3 regions of the Thioalkalivibrio sp. XN279 genome follow, and region 2 is predicted to be linked to each of the others. Evidence: riboswitches for the same ligand, from Rfam matches in the RefSeq annotation. Region 2 holds a riboswitch; each other region holds the start of a gene.

Region 1 (3,274 bases), on a different contig from region 2:
AGCCGGGTCTTGATGGAGGCGCTGTGGGAGGCGGGCGCAACGGTGCGCGCGTATGACCCGCAGGCGCGACACGAGACGCGGCGGATTTACGGCGATCGGCCTGACCTGGTGCTGTGCAAGAACGCCGCCGAGGCGTTGGAAGGTGCCGACTGCCTGGCGCTGGTCACCGAGTGGATGGAGTTCCGCAGCCCGGACTTCGACGCCGTGAAGGAAGCGCTGGCCGAGCCGGTGATCTTCGACGGCCGCAACGTGTTCGACCCCGAGCACATGCAGCGCCTCGGCTTCACCTACTACGCCATCGGCCGTGGCGAGCGCCCGAGCACCACTTAAAGGGGGTCTGACCCCCGAAAGTGGTTGATTTTCAGGAAATCGTCTTGCTCACCACGGTCGAGAGCTTGCTCTCCAGGCCCTGCGCATCCACGGCCTTCATGCCGAAGTACCAGGTGCCAGCGCCCAGGTTCTCGATCACGTAGCTGGTCAGCCCGGCGTTCTCCAGCACGATCACCTGGTCGAGCGCCCCGGCGGCGCTGCCGAAGTGGATTTCGTAGCCGGCGAGGTTGGTCAGCGCCGAGCCGTCTTCCCGTTCCAGCGGCGGGACCCAGGAGAGCGTGGCGGAGCCGGTGACGGGCGGCGGCGCCTCCACCGTGACGTTGAACAGTGGCAGCGCCACCACCTCGAGCCCGTCCGACACGGCGATCTCGATGTTCGCGTGCAGGCCGACGTGCGCTTCCCCCGGTGTCCCGGACAGGCGCCCGGAGACCGTGTCGAAGCTCGCCCAGGCAGGCTTGCCGGTGATGGAAAAGCCGACCCCGTCACCGTCCGGGTCTGAAGCCTCGGGCTGGAAGCTGTAGCTCGATCCGGCCGTGACATGCGTGTCGGGCGTGCCGGAGATCTCAGGCGGCTGGTTCGGGTCCGGCACAGGCGCCGTATTTTCGCGCGTCACGGCGAGCGTGCTGACGTGCGCCGCGCCCGACTTGTCGTAGCCCGTGAAGCTCAGCAGGTTCGTGCCCACGGCCAATGCGATCGGGCCGGCCTCGTAAGCGTTCTTGCCGAGAAACGTCGCGCTGCCGCTGCCGCCCTGCGCGTTCGTCCAGGCGACGGTCGCGCCGCCGTTCACGCCCTCGAACAGGAGGTTCACGGTGATCGAGCCGGTTTCCGTCACGAAGCCGCTGCCGTGCGAGGTGATGCGCAGTTGCGAGGCCGGCGCGACGGGGTCCTCCACCGGGTCCGAGACGTCGCCGGGGTCCGACTTGTCCTTGTTGTTGGCATGCGAGGGCGGGGCGGCGAAGCCCGGGGCGCTCAGCATGGCGAACAGGATGGCGACCAGGAAGGTCGATCCCTTGGGAAGCAGTGCGTGCATGGTCAACTCCTCGCGGATGAGGGAGTCGACATGGGTGTGTCTGCTGAACTTCTGCCTGGCGGCCCGGCTGCCCTGGGATCGAGATCCTTTAGGCCCGTGGCTTTGCGTCACCACCTTTCGGCGGTTTTGCCTTTTTCAGTCAGACGGACTCGATCTTGCGATGAGCTCCCGTGTCAGTCTCCGTGTCGTGTTCGGGGTAGGTATCGGCGCATGACCGCGCGGGCTTGATGGTCGGGCCGCGAAAAAATCCGCGGATTCGCGACGTGCGTCACACTTCCACGGGCATCGCGGCGGGCCTGCCGAACGCCCTTCCGCTGCCAGGCGGGCGAAATCTTGATCAGGCGCGGACACCGTTCCAGCCGGGCGTGTTGTGATCCTGTTCCCACCCCGACCGTGTCCATGCCTTACAATCCGCCACATCGCCTGACGCAAGGAATGCCCGCATGATCGTTCCCGTCATCCTCTCCGGCGGCTCCGGCACGCGCCTCTGGCCGCTGTCGCGCGAGCTCTACCCGAAGCAATTGCTGCCGTTGATCGGCGACGAGACCATGCTGCAGGCGACGCTCAAGCGTCTCGATGGCATCAACGGGCTCGCCGATCCCATCATCGTCTGCAACGAGGCGCATCGCTTCCTGGTCGCGGAGCAGCTCAGGCAGATCGGCGTGAAGCCCGCCGCCATCCTGCTCGAGCCCGCCGGGCGTAACACCGCCCCGGCCGTCGCCCTGGCCGCGGCCACCGCCTTGCAGGAGCGCGAGCAGGGCGCCGACCCGGTGCTGCTGGTGCTTCCCGCCGATCACGTCATCCGCGATCGCGAGGCTTTCCGCGCCGCTGTCACGGCGGGCGCGCAGCTGGCGGAGGAGGGCAAGCTGGTGACCTTCGGCGTGGTGCCGGACCAGCCGGAGACCGGCTATGGCTACATCCGTGCAGCCGCGGACCAGGACGGCGCAGGCGAGGCCAGCGCCACTGCCGGCGGCGCCGCATCCGGCGCAGCGCAGCCCGCCCCCGTGCAGCAATTCGTGGAGAAACCCGACGCCCGGCTCGCCGCCGAGTACGTCAGCTCCGGCGAGTACTACTGGAACTCCGGCATGTTCATGTTCCGCGCCGGCCGCTACATCGAGGAGCTGCGCACGCATCGCCCGGAGATCGTGTCGCAATGCGTCGCCGCCATCGCCGGCGCGAAGACGGATCTCGACTTCATTCGCGTCGACAAGCACGCCTTCGAGGAATGCCCCTCGGACTCCATCGACTACGCGGTGATGGAGAACACGGCGCACGGATGGGTGGTGCCGCTCGACGCGGGCTGGAGCGACGTCGGCAGCTGGGCCAGCCTGCATGACGCTTCCGAGTCCGATGCCGCCGGCAACGTCATGGTCGGCGACGTGCTGTGCGAGGACGCGACCAACTGTTATCTCTACGCCGAGAGCCGCCTGGTCGCCACGGTCGGCCTGGCCGACTGCGTCGTGGTCGAGACCAAGGACGCCGTGCTGGTGGCGCCGCGCGATCGGGTGCAGGACGTGAAGAAGCTGGTCGAGCGGCTCAAGGCCGACGGCCGCTACGAGACCGCGCTGCATCGCCAGGTATTCCGCCCCTGGGGCAGCTACGACAGCATCGACAACGGCGATCGCTTCCAGGTGAAGCGCATCGTGGTGAACCCGGGCGCGCAGCTGTCATTGCAGATGCATCACCATCGCGCCGAGCACTGGATCGTGGTGCAGGGCACGGCGCGCGTCACCCGCGGCGACGAGGTGTTCCTGCTGGGCGAGAACCAGTCGACCTACATCCCGATGGGCACCACGCACCGCCTCGAGAACCCCGGCAAGGTGCCGCTGCACCTGGTCGAGGTGCAGTCCGGCTCCTACCTCGGCGAGGACGACATCGTCCGCTACGAAGACACCTACGGCCGCGGCTGACGGG
Region 2 (3,274 bases):
AGGAGTTCCCGCGCCGGCGGGACTTCTCGGAGACGCGGCTCTTGCTCACCTTCCTCGACCGGCTCATCGACGCCGATCGGGAGAAGCTGCTCTACGAACTGGTGTGGAAGCGTTACCCGGGCCCCATCCGGCTCCTCTTGGACAACCGCTTCGTCTACCAGCCGTTCTGGGATCATGTGAACGGCTATATCAGTGAAGCGGAGTGGCAGGAGCGCTTCGACCGCAGCCGGTCCTCCGCGCGTCGGGCGCTGGGCGAGGGGCGCACCAAGAAGCTGTTCGCCGCCACCTTCGAGCGGCTCTACGTGCTGCGCAACCAGGTCCTGCACGGCGGCGCCACCTGGAACAGCCGCGTCAACCGCGACCAGATCCGCGACGGCGCCAACATCCTCGGTGACGTGGTGCCGATAGTCATCCACCTGATGATGGAGAACGCGCAGGGTGTGTGGGGCGAGGCGTGTTATCCGGTGGTGGAGTGAGGAGCGAGCGCTTGCGCGCTCCTCAGGCGAAATACCTGTTACCGAGGTAGTCCAGGTACGGTTGATGCTGCGTGGTGCAGACGGCTCGGATTCGCATGAACATGTCTTGGTAAGTCATCGAGCGGAAGCCGATGCCGTCAAGATCCAGCATTTCGCCAAATTTAGCAGCCTCTGCGGCATGTTCGGCGCCTTGGGTGCCTTCGACTTCATGCCAGGCGTACCACAGAGCCCATTCGTGCCCGGACCGCGCAAGACCCAACGCATGCTTCAATAGCTGTTGAGCGTGGAGCCAGCGGAAATTCCTCTCTGCGCCTTGGATCTGATGCGCCAGATCCTGGCAACACTTCAGGCCCGCCGATTTCCAATATGCTCGTCCGCCCTCAAAATACTTGGGGTTGAACTGGGCGGGGTGCCTGCCATAGGGCTCGAGGAACTTCGATTCGATCGCGATGATGCGCCCGGAGGTCAGCGCAAGGATGACATCCAGGTTCGGCGCATTGCCGGGCAGCCCTGTTCGATATTTCTGCTCGAACCTGATCTCCGCGATGCTTTCCGTCAAACCGAGTGCCTCGGCAAGCGGCGCCGGATCACGCTGGCGCCAGTACTCGAAGACATTGCAGGCCAGAGCCGAAGAAGAGTGCAGGGCCTGCATCTTTCCTCGCTCACCGTCACGCGGAAGCTCCGCCCCGTCGCCTTGTTCGAACTCCTTCATCGACGCATTCGAAAGAGGCACGTACAAGTTGTCCTCAAGGTTGAGCGTATAGCCTTGATCGTCGAACGCGACCCCCTGTGAGCGGGCCCATTCGCGTTGCCGGGCCCGGACTTGACCTGCTGGTGATCGCATAATTTCAACTCCTTATGAAGTGCGCCAACGCCGTAAGGGAAGGCTGCGGAAAACCCCTATGGCGTTATGTTAAATATCTACTTGAATTGCAAATCGGACTGAGTATGGTCCAAAAGTACCAGAAATGGTCTGACCGAAATGGCACACCTGCCGCGAGGTAGGGTCGCAAAGCCTCGGGTCTCCCCGTCATGGAAGACGGCCGGGCTGCCGAACCAGGCGTTAGGTAACTGACGATGCTCAGGACGCTTCAATGGAGGAAGCAACGCCATGAAAATCATTAGACCCGCACTAGCCTCATCTGCTTGCGCTGTTGTGTTGCTCGCAGGATCTTTAACCAACACTGCCCTGGCAGATGGCGCCACCCGGACACTTTATGCCAGCCAGGATGTCGATGTCGGCACCCTTAGTGTGACCCACGATTCCGATCAGGTTTGCGTGAGTTATGAATTGAGCGCCGAAGCGCTTGGAGAAGGCTGGCTCATTCACGAGACCCATCTCTACGTGGGTGCCACGGAGGCTTTCCCGCTGACGCGTGAGAATAAGCGCCTCGGCGAACCGTATTATGCCAATCCAGTCCCAGGGCAGTTTCCATACGGCGACGATCAATTGGGAGGGGTTCCAGCATGGAACACTTGCATCCCGACTGACAGCCTGGGAGAAATCACCAATGACACGCTGTATGTCGCTGCCCATGCCGTGATCAGCAACGAGGTAGCTGGTCAGTCGGAGGCAGTCATCTATGGTACTCGCACCGGTGGTGGCGCAAAGGGGCTGTATGAGATCGACGCCGTCGGTGGCGTCCTGACTCTGCTCCAATCTTTCGATGGCACGATGCTCGAGAACGGCACTGGATACTCTAACGGACTGGCTTACGACCCAGACGCCAATACGCTCTACTTCACTGCACCTCCGAGTGTGAACACGACATCTTCTCCGCTCTGGTACTACGTCCTCGATACGGGGCTGTATGGCAGGGCGTGTGAGATGGATCTCCCCGGCTCGGTTGTGGGTGCCGCATGGTATGACGGCGCGTACTACTACATCGCAGAGGGCACAAACACGCTTGTCCGATTCGATGTGGAATTGTGTGAGGGCACGACCGCCTGGGATAGCTTTGGGGAACCTGCTGATTTCACCTTTGGGGACTTCGCAATTTCCAGCGAAGGCATGCTTTACGGAAGTACCCGCATCGCGCCGCAGTTCTTCTTCACCATCGATCTGACTACCGGTGAGTTTGCAAAGATTGACGGTGCAAACGCGTTGGATCAGCAGCTCGCGTTTGGCTCGAATGGCACGCTTTACGGCGCAAACCACGCGAGTGGAATTTTCTCTGAAATTGATGCCCTGACTGGGATCAAGACGCCGTTGTCGCTGGTTGCCGCTGGCTTCGCCGACCTGGCGAGCGGCAAGTTGTTCATTCCTGATTATGAGACTGCATGGGCGGATGGTGGCCGTTTCAATACCCGTGGCAACTGGGGCATGTGGTTCACCTACGAGCCCTGCAACACCGAGTATGAGATTACGGTTACCAGCGTCAATAGCAATGCTGGTTACAAGCATTCATTCAAGCTCGGATTTGACATTGACGGAAACCTTGGGGGCACGGGTCAATTTATCGGTTCCACTCCAGGCTTCGAAGAGACACTCAGCGATTTCAACTACACGCTCAATGCAGATGGCGATATCACCTACGTCAGTTTCAAGGCGGTATATCCGAATGGATACACTTGGTATCCCGCCTTCGACCTGATCGGGGAGGACACTCTTTCGTTTAAGGAAGTGAACACGACCGATAATGTGAACGCTGCTACCGGAACCTGGACAACGAACAAAGTGTGCTTAGCCAACTAAGGCACGTGAACCTGCGATCTCGGGATTGCAGATTATTGTCCTAGCTCAAGGGAGGTCGTCTTAACGGGCGGCCTCCCTTTCTTATTCTTAATCCCGCTTGTCT
Region 3 (3,274 bases), on a different contig from region 2:
CTTCGCTGCGGCCGGCGGCATTGATGGCGCTCAGCTGGGTCTCGTCGGCATAGGCCGCGTCGAGCGTCGCCACTTCCAGCACAGTGTCGATCTCGGCGGGCAGGGCGGCGGCCAGGTCGGCGGGCAGCGCGCCAGGCGCCACGGCCTGCAGCACGACGATGGTCTCGTCGATACGCGGGTCGTCGCTCAGCACCTTCGCGGCCCGCAGCGAGCGCATCGCCTGCTCGAGGGCGGAGGCGGGGATGGCAACGTTCGCGCTGTTGTTTGCGGCGGGGGTATCGGGACGCACCTGCTGGATGGCACTGTCCATCGCCGTCGTCGCATCGTAACCGTACACGTGCAGCCGATTGGTCATGGCCTGCAGCAGCACGGCGGCGCTCGCCACGTTCGCCACCGCGGCCGTGCGGGCGTCGACGCCCGAGGCGCCCTGGCCGTCGATCCAGCCGTCGACCAGGTCGGCGGCGAGGCGGTCCACCACGGTGTCGCCGTCGATGTTGGCGCCGGTGACGACCATGGCGTCGCGAGTGCGGCGTATCATTTCGCCAAGCGTTTCGCTGGTCTTGACGATGACGTGGACGTTGTTCTCGTCAATCGGGGTTTCCGCGGGATCCGGGACGATCGCAGCGTCGAGGCCGAAGCCGTAGCGCTTGACCACGGCCTCTCGGGCCGTCGCTACGTTGGTGTCGTTGAGACCGCCGGCGCGTTGGGCGGCGCCGAAGATCAGCGTGGTGAAGGGGTTCAGGTTGCTGACGGTGCGGTTGTTCGGGCGCGAGATCGCGGTCACGAGCCGGAAGTCCGGCGCCATGCCGGTCACCAGGTCGATGCCCTGGTCCGCTTCTATTGTCAGCGCGTAGTCTTTGCCGCGCGCCTTGATGACGATGTCGTAATCGGCGGTGGAGCTGCTTTCGGTCTCCAGCAGCAACTGCCCGGAGCTGGAGCGGGCCCGCATGCGTGCGCCCACGATCGGCCCATCGCCGACGCTGCCGGTGACGCGGGTCTCGTAAATCTCGTCGGGGTTCACGCCCGACGGCGGCGGGTTGGCAACGGAGGAAATGAGGCTGCCAGTCCCGCCGCCGTCCTCACCGCCGCAACCAACGACGGTCATCAGGAGAGAGACGGCCAGCGCGCCGAGCGCTGATTTTACATGTTCGGTCCGAATAGCCATGGCGAAACCTCGCTTCGCAACATGGCCACGGAAAAGTTCAACTCACGGGAGGCAGTGCAGTGCGTATGGCGTAGCGTCGTGCTGCGCCGGCGAGAACGCGCCGGGCTTGGAAAGTGGCTGCTGAACCGTTGCCGGTGTGTCAGCCTCAATTGTGTGCCGATTCTTTCCATGATTCCTGGCAGCCCCGCTATCGTAGGATTTGGAGTCCCTTAGACCGGTGGCTTTGCGTCCTCACCTTTCGGTGAGTTTGCCTTTTTCAGTGGCCCCTACTTCTGTTGTCTTCACAGATCCCGTCGCCGGGTCTTACCGACACAGGGCAAACCGCCTCGAGGCGTGGTCCTTGGGCGGCGTCTGTGCAGGGGGTTGCCTGGGGAGTCGAGGGCGCCGGGGGGAGGGGAGTGTGGCGGCACCTCAGCTTGGCAACCCCGCTGTCGTAGGACTTCGTCCCTTAGACCGGTGGCTTTGCGTCCCCACCTTTCGGCGGGTTTGCCCTTGTCAGCGAGGGTGAAAGTAGCAGAGCGGCGCGCCGAAAAGCAAAGGTTTTTCGTGACCCGCGTCACGGTTCCTGCATTTATCGGGTGGTTTGGGGGGTCTGACCCCCGAAAGTTATTGAAAGGCAAAGAGAAGCGCCTCCAGGGATTTCCTGGAGGCGCTTGTGGTTCGTCTCGAATCTTGAGCCTAGGTGGCTCGACGACGCAGTAGCGCGACGCCCACCAGCCCTAATCCCAGCAGCGCCAACGGCGCCGGCTCGCTCACCGGCACGTCCACGCCGCGGATGAAGGCGGAGATGTGGGAGTAATCGCCCTTGAAGCTGTTGTAGAACCCTTCGATGTCGAGGGTGAGGCCGCTCCAGTAGTAGGCCACATACTCGTTCAACGGCGGGCTATTCTCGTCCGGCTGCTTCACCATGAGCGCGAAATCGACCGTGCCGGAGTAAATGGATACCAGCGAGAAGAAATAATCCCAGTCCTCGTCGTCAGATATGCCGGCGCTCAGCGTGAAGCCCGGCACCACTTCGTCATACCCCGTCTTCTGGTCGTATTTGCCGACGAACAGGAGCGGGTCGCCCGCGCCCTGGAAGAGGCCATTGACGGCGCTGGTCTCGGAGGCGACGGAATCGTTGCTGAGCGTCCCGATCGCGCATGAATCGGGCATCTCAGTATTGGCCTTCGCGCCTGGCGTCCCATCACATGAGATCGGGCTCAAGGCGCCCAGCGCGTGGCCGGAAAGCAGCAGCGCCACGCCCGCGAGCATGCATTGAAAGATCATCGTCCTGGTTTTCATGAAGTGACCCTCCGGTCTGTCCTTTAACCGCGGGTCGGAGCGTTTGTTATTCGAGATTGGAAACTCCAGCCCTCACCAGGAGAGATGCATATCGCATGCCAGCTTTGCTGGTCGCGCCAGGGAGAAAAAACCGGTTTTCAAACAATTGCTTGGACACAGGGTCTCAGGCGCGGCCCGAGGCGTGGGATGAGGGCGTCAAATTTATTGACGTGGGTTATGCGAGGAGGTCCGTACGCAGGCTTGGGGCCAGGGTGATGCGCCCGGTCTCGGCGCGCGATGACAGAGAACAAAAAACATTTAAATAAGTAGGTTATGAGTAATACCTAGAAAAATTGTTAATTTTTTTTTGGCGCAAATGCCCTTGGGTAAGCGGCATCCGCTGCCGGAAGTTATGTCAAGTTTACCGACATGATCGGAAAGGCCCGGCTGAGGGCGTGCAGGGTGGCCGGGACGGTCGGGATTCTGTATATGGCTGTGGCTTCAACGCCCGTACTTCGGCGCACGCTCCCAGGCCAGCGACGACGACACGATGCGGTCCAGGTCGTCGTGCTGCGGCGTCCAGCCGAACAGCTCGCGGATGCGGCGGGCGTCGGCGACCAGGGTCGGCGGGTCGCCGGCGCGGCGCTCGGCCTCGCGCACCTGTAGTGGCTCGCCCGTGATCCGTTCGAAGGCCTGTACCACCTCGCGCACGCTGTAGCCGTGCCCGTAGCCGCAGTTGAGTACCTGCGATGCGCCGCCGTCGCGCAGCCAGGCGAGGGCGTCGAGATGGGCGGTGGCGAGGTCCTCGACATGGATGTAATCGCGCACGCCGGTGCCGTCGGGCGT

What was found. Region 2 has a riboswitch for cyclic di-GMP ahead of G8346_RS04115 (hypothetical protein). Riboswitches for the same ligand answer to the same signal wherever they lie in the genome.
Region 1: another riboswitch for cyclic di-GMP. It lies ahead of G8346_RS10725 (putative Ig domain-containing protein); the one in region 2 lies ahead of G8346_RS04115 (hypothetical protein).
Region 3: another riboswitch for cyclic di-GMP. It lies ahead of G8346_RS10185 (putative Ig domain-containing protein); the one in region 2 lies ahead of G8346_RS04115 (hypothetical protein).

The regions. Positions count from the first base shown of each region.
Region 1 covers NZ_JAANBD010000028.1:236,635-239,908, reverse strand. Annotated here, with positions in the region: gene G8346_RS10730 (UDP-glucose/GDP-mannose dehydrogenase family protein) at 1-330, shown strand, start outside; gene G8346_RS10725 (putative Ig domain-containing protein) at 362-1,360, opposite strand; cyclic di-GMP riboswitch class I at 1,415-1,501, opposite strand; gene G8346_RS10720 (mannose-1-phosphate guanylyltransferase/mannose-6-phosphate isomerase) at 1,804-3,270, shown strand.
Region 2 covers NZ_JAANBD010000023.1:243,898-247,171, forward strand. Annotated here, with positions in the region: gene G8346_RS04105 (HEPN domain-containing protein) at 1-476, shown strand, start outside; gene G8346_RS04110 (hypothetical protein) at 499-1,320, opposite strand; cyclic di-GMP riboswitch class I at 1,451-1,532, shown strand; gene G8346_RS04115 (hypothetical protein) at 1,588-3,171, shown strand.
Region 3 covers NZ_JAANBD010000028.1:109,917-113,190, reverse strand. Annotated here, with positions in the region: gene G8346_RS10185 (putative Ig domain-containing protein) at 1-1,165, opposite strand, end outside; cyclic di-GMP riboswitch class I at 1,340-1,427, opposite strand; cyclic di-GMP riboswitch class I at 1,581-1,666, opposite strand; gene G8346_RS10180 (PEP-CTERM sorting domain-containing protein) at 1,844-2,449, opposite strand; gene galE (UDP-glucose 4-epimerase GalE) at 2,930-3,274, opposite strand, start outside.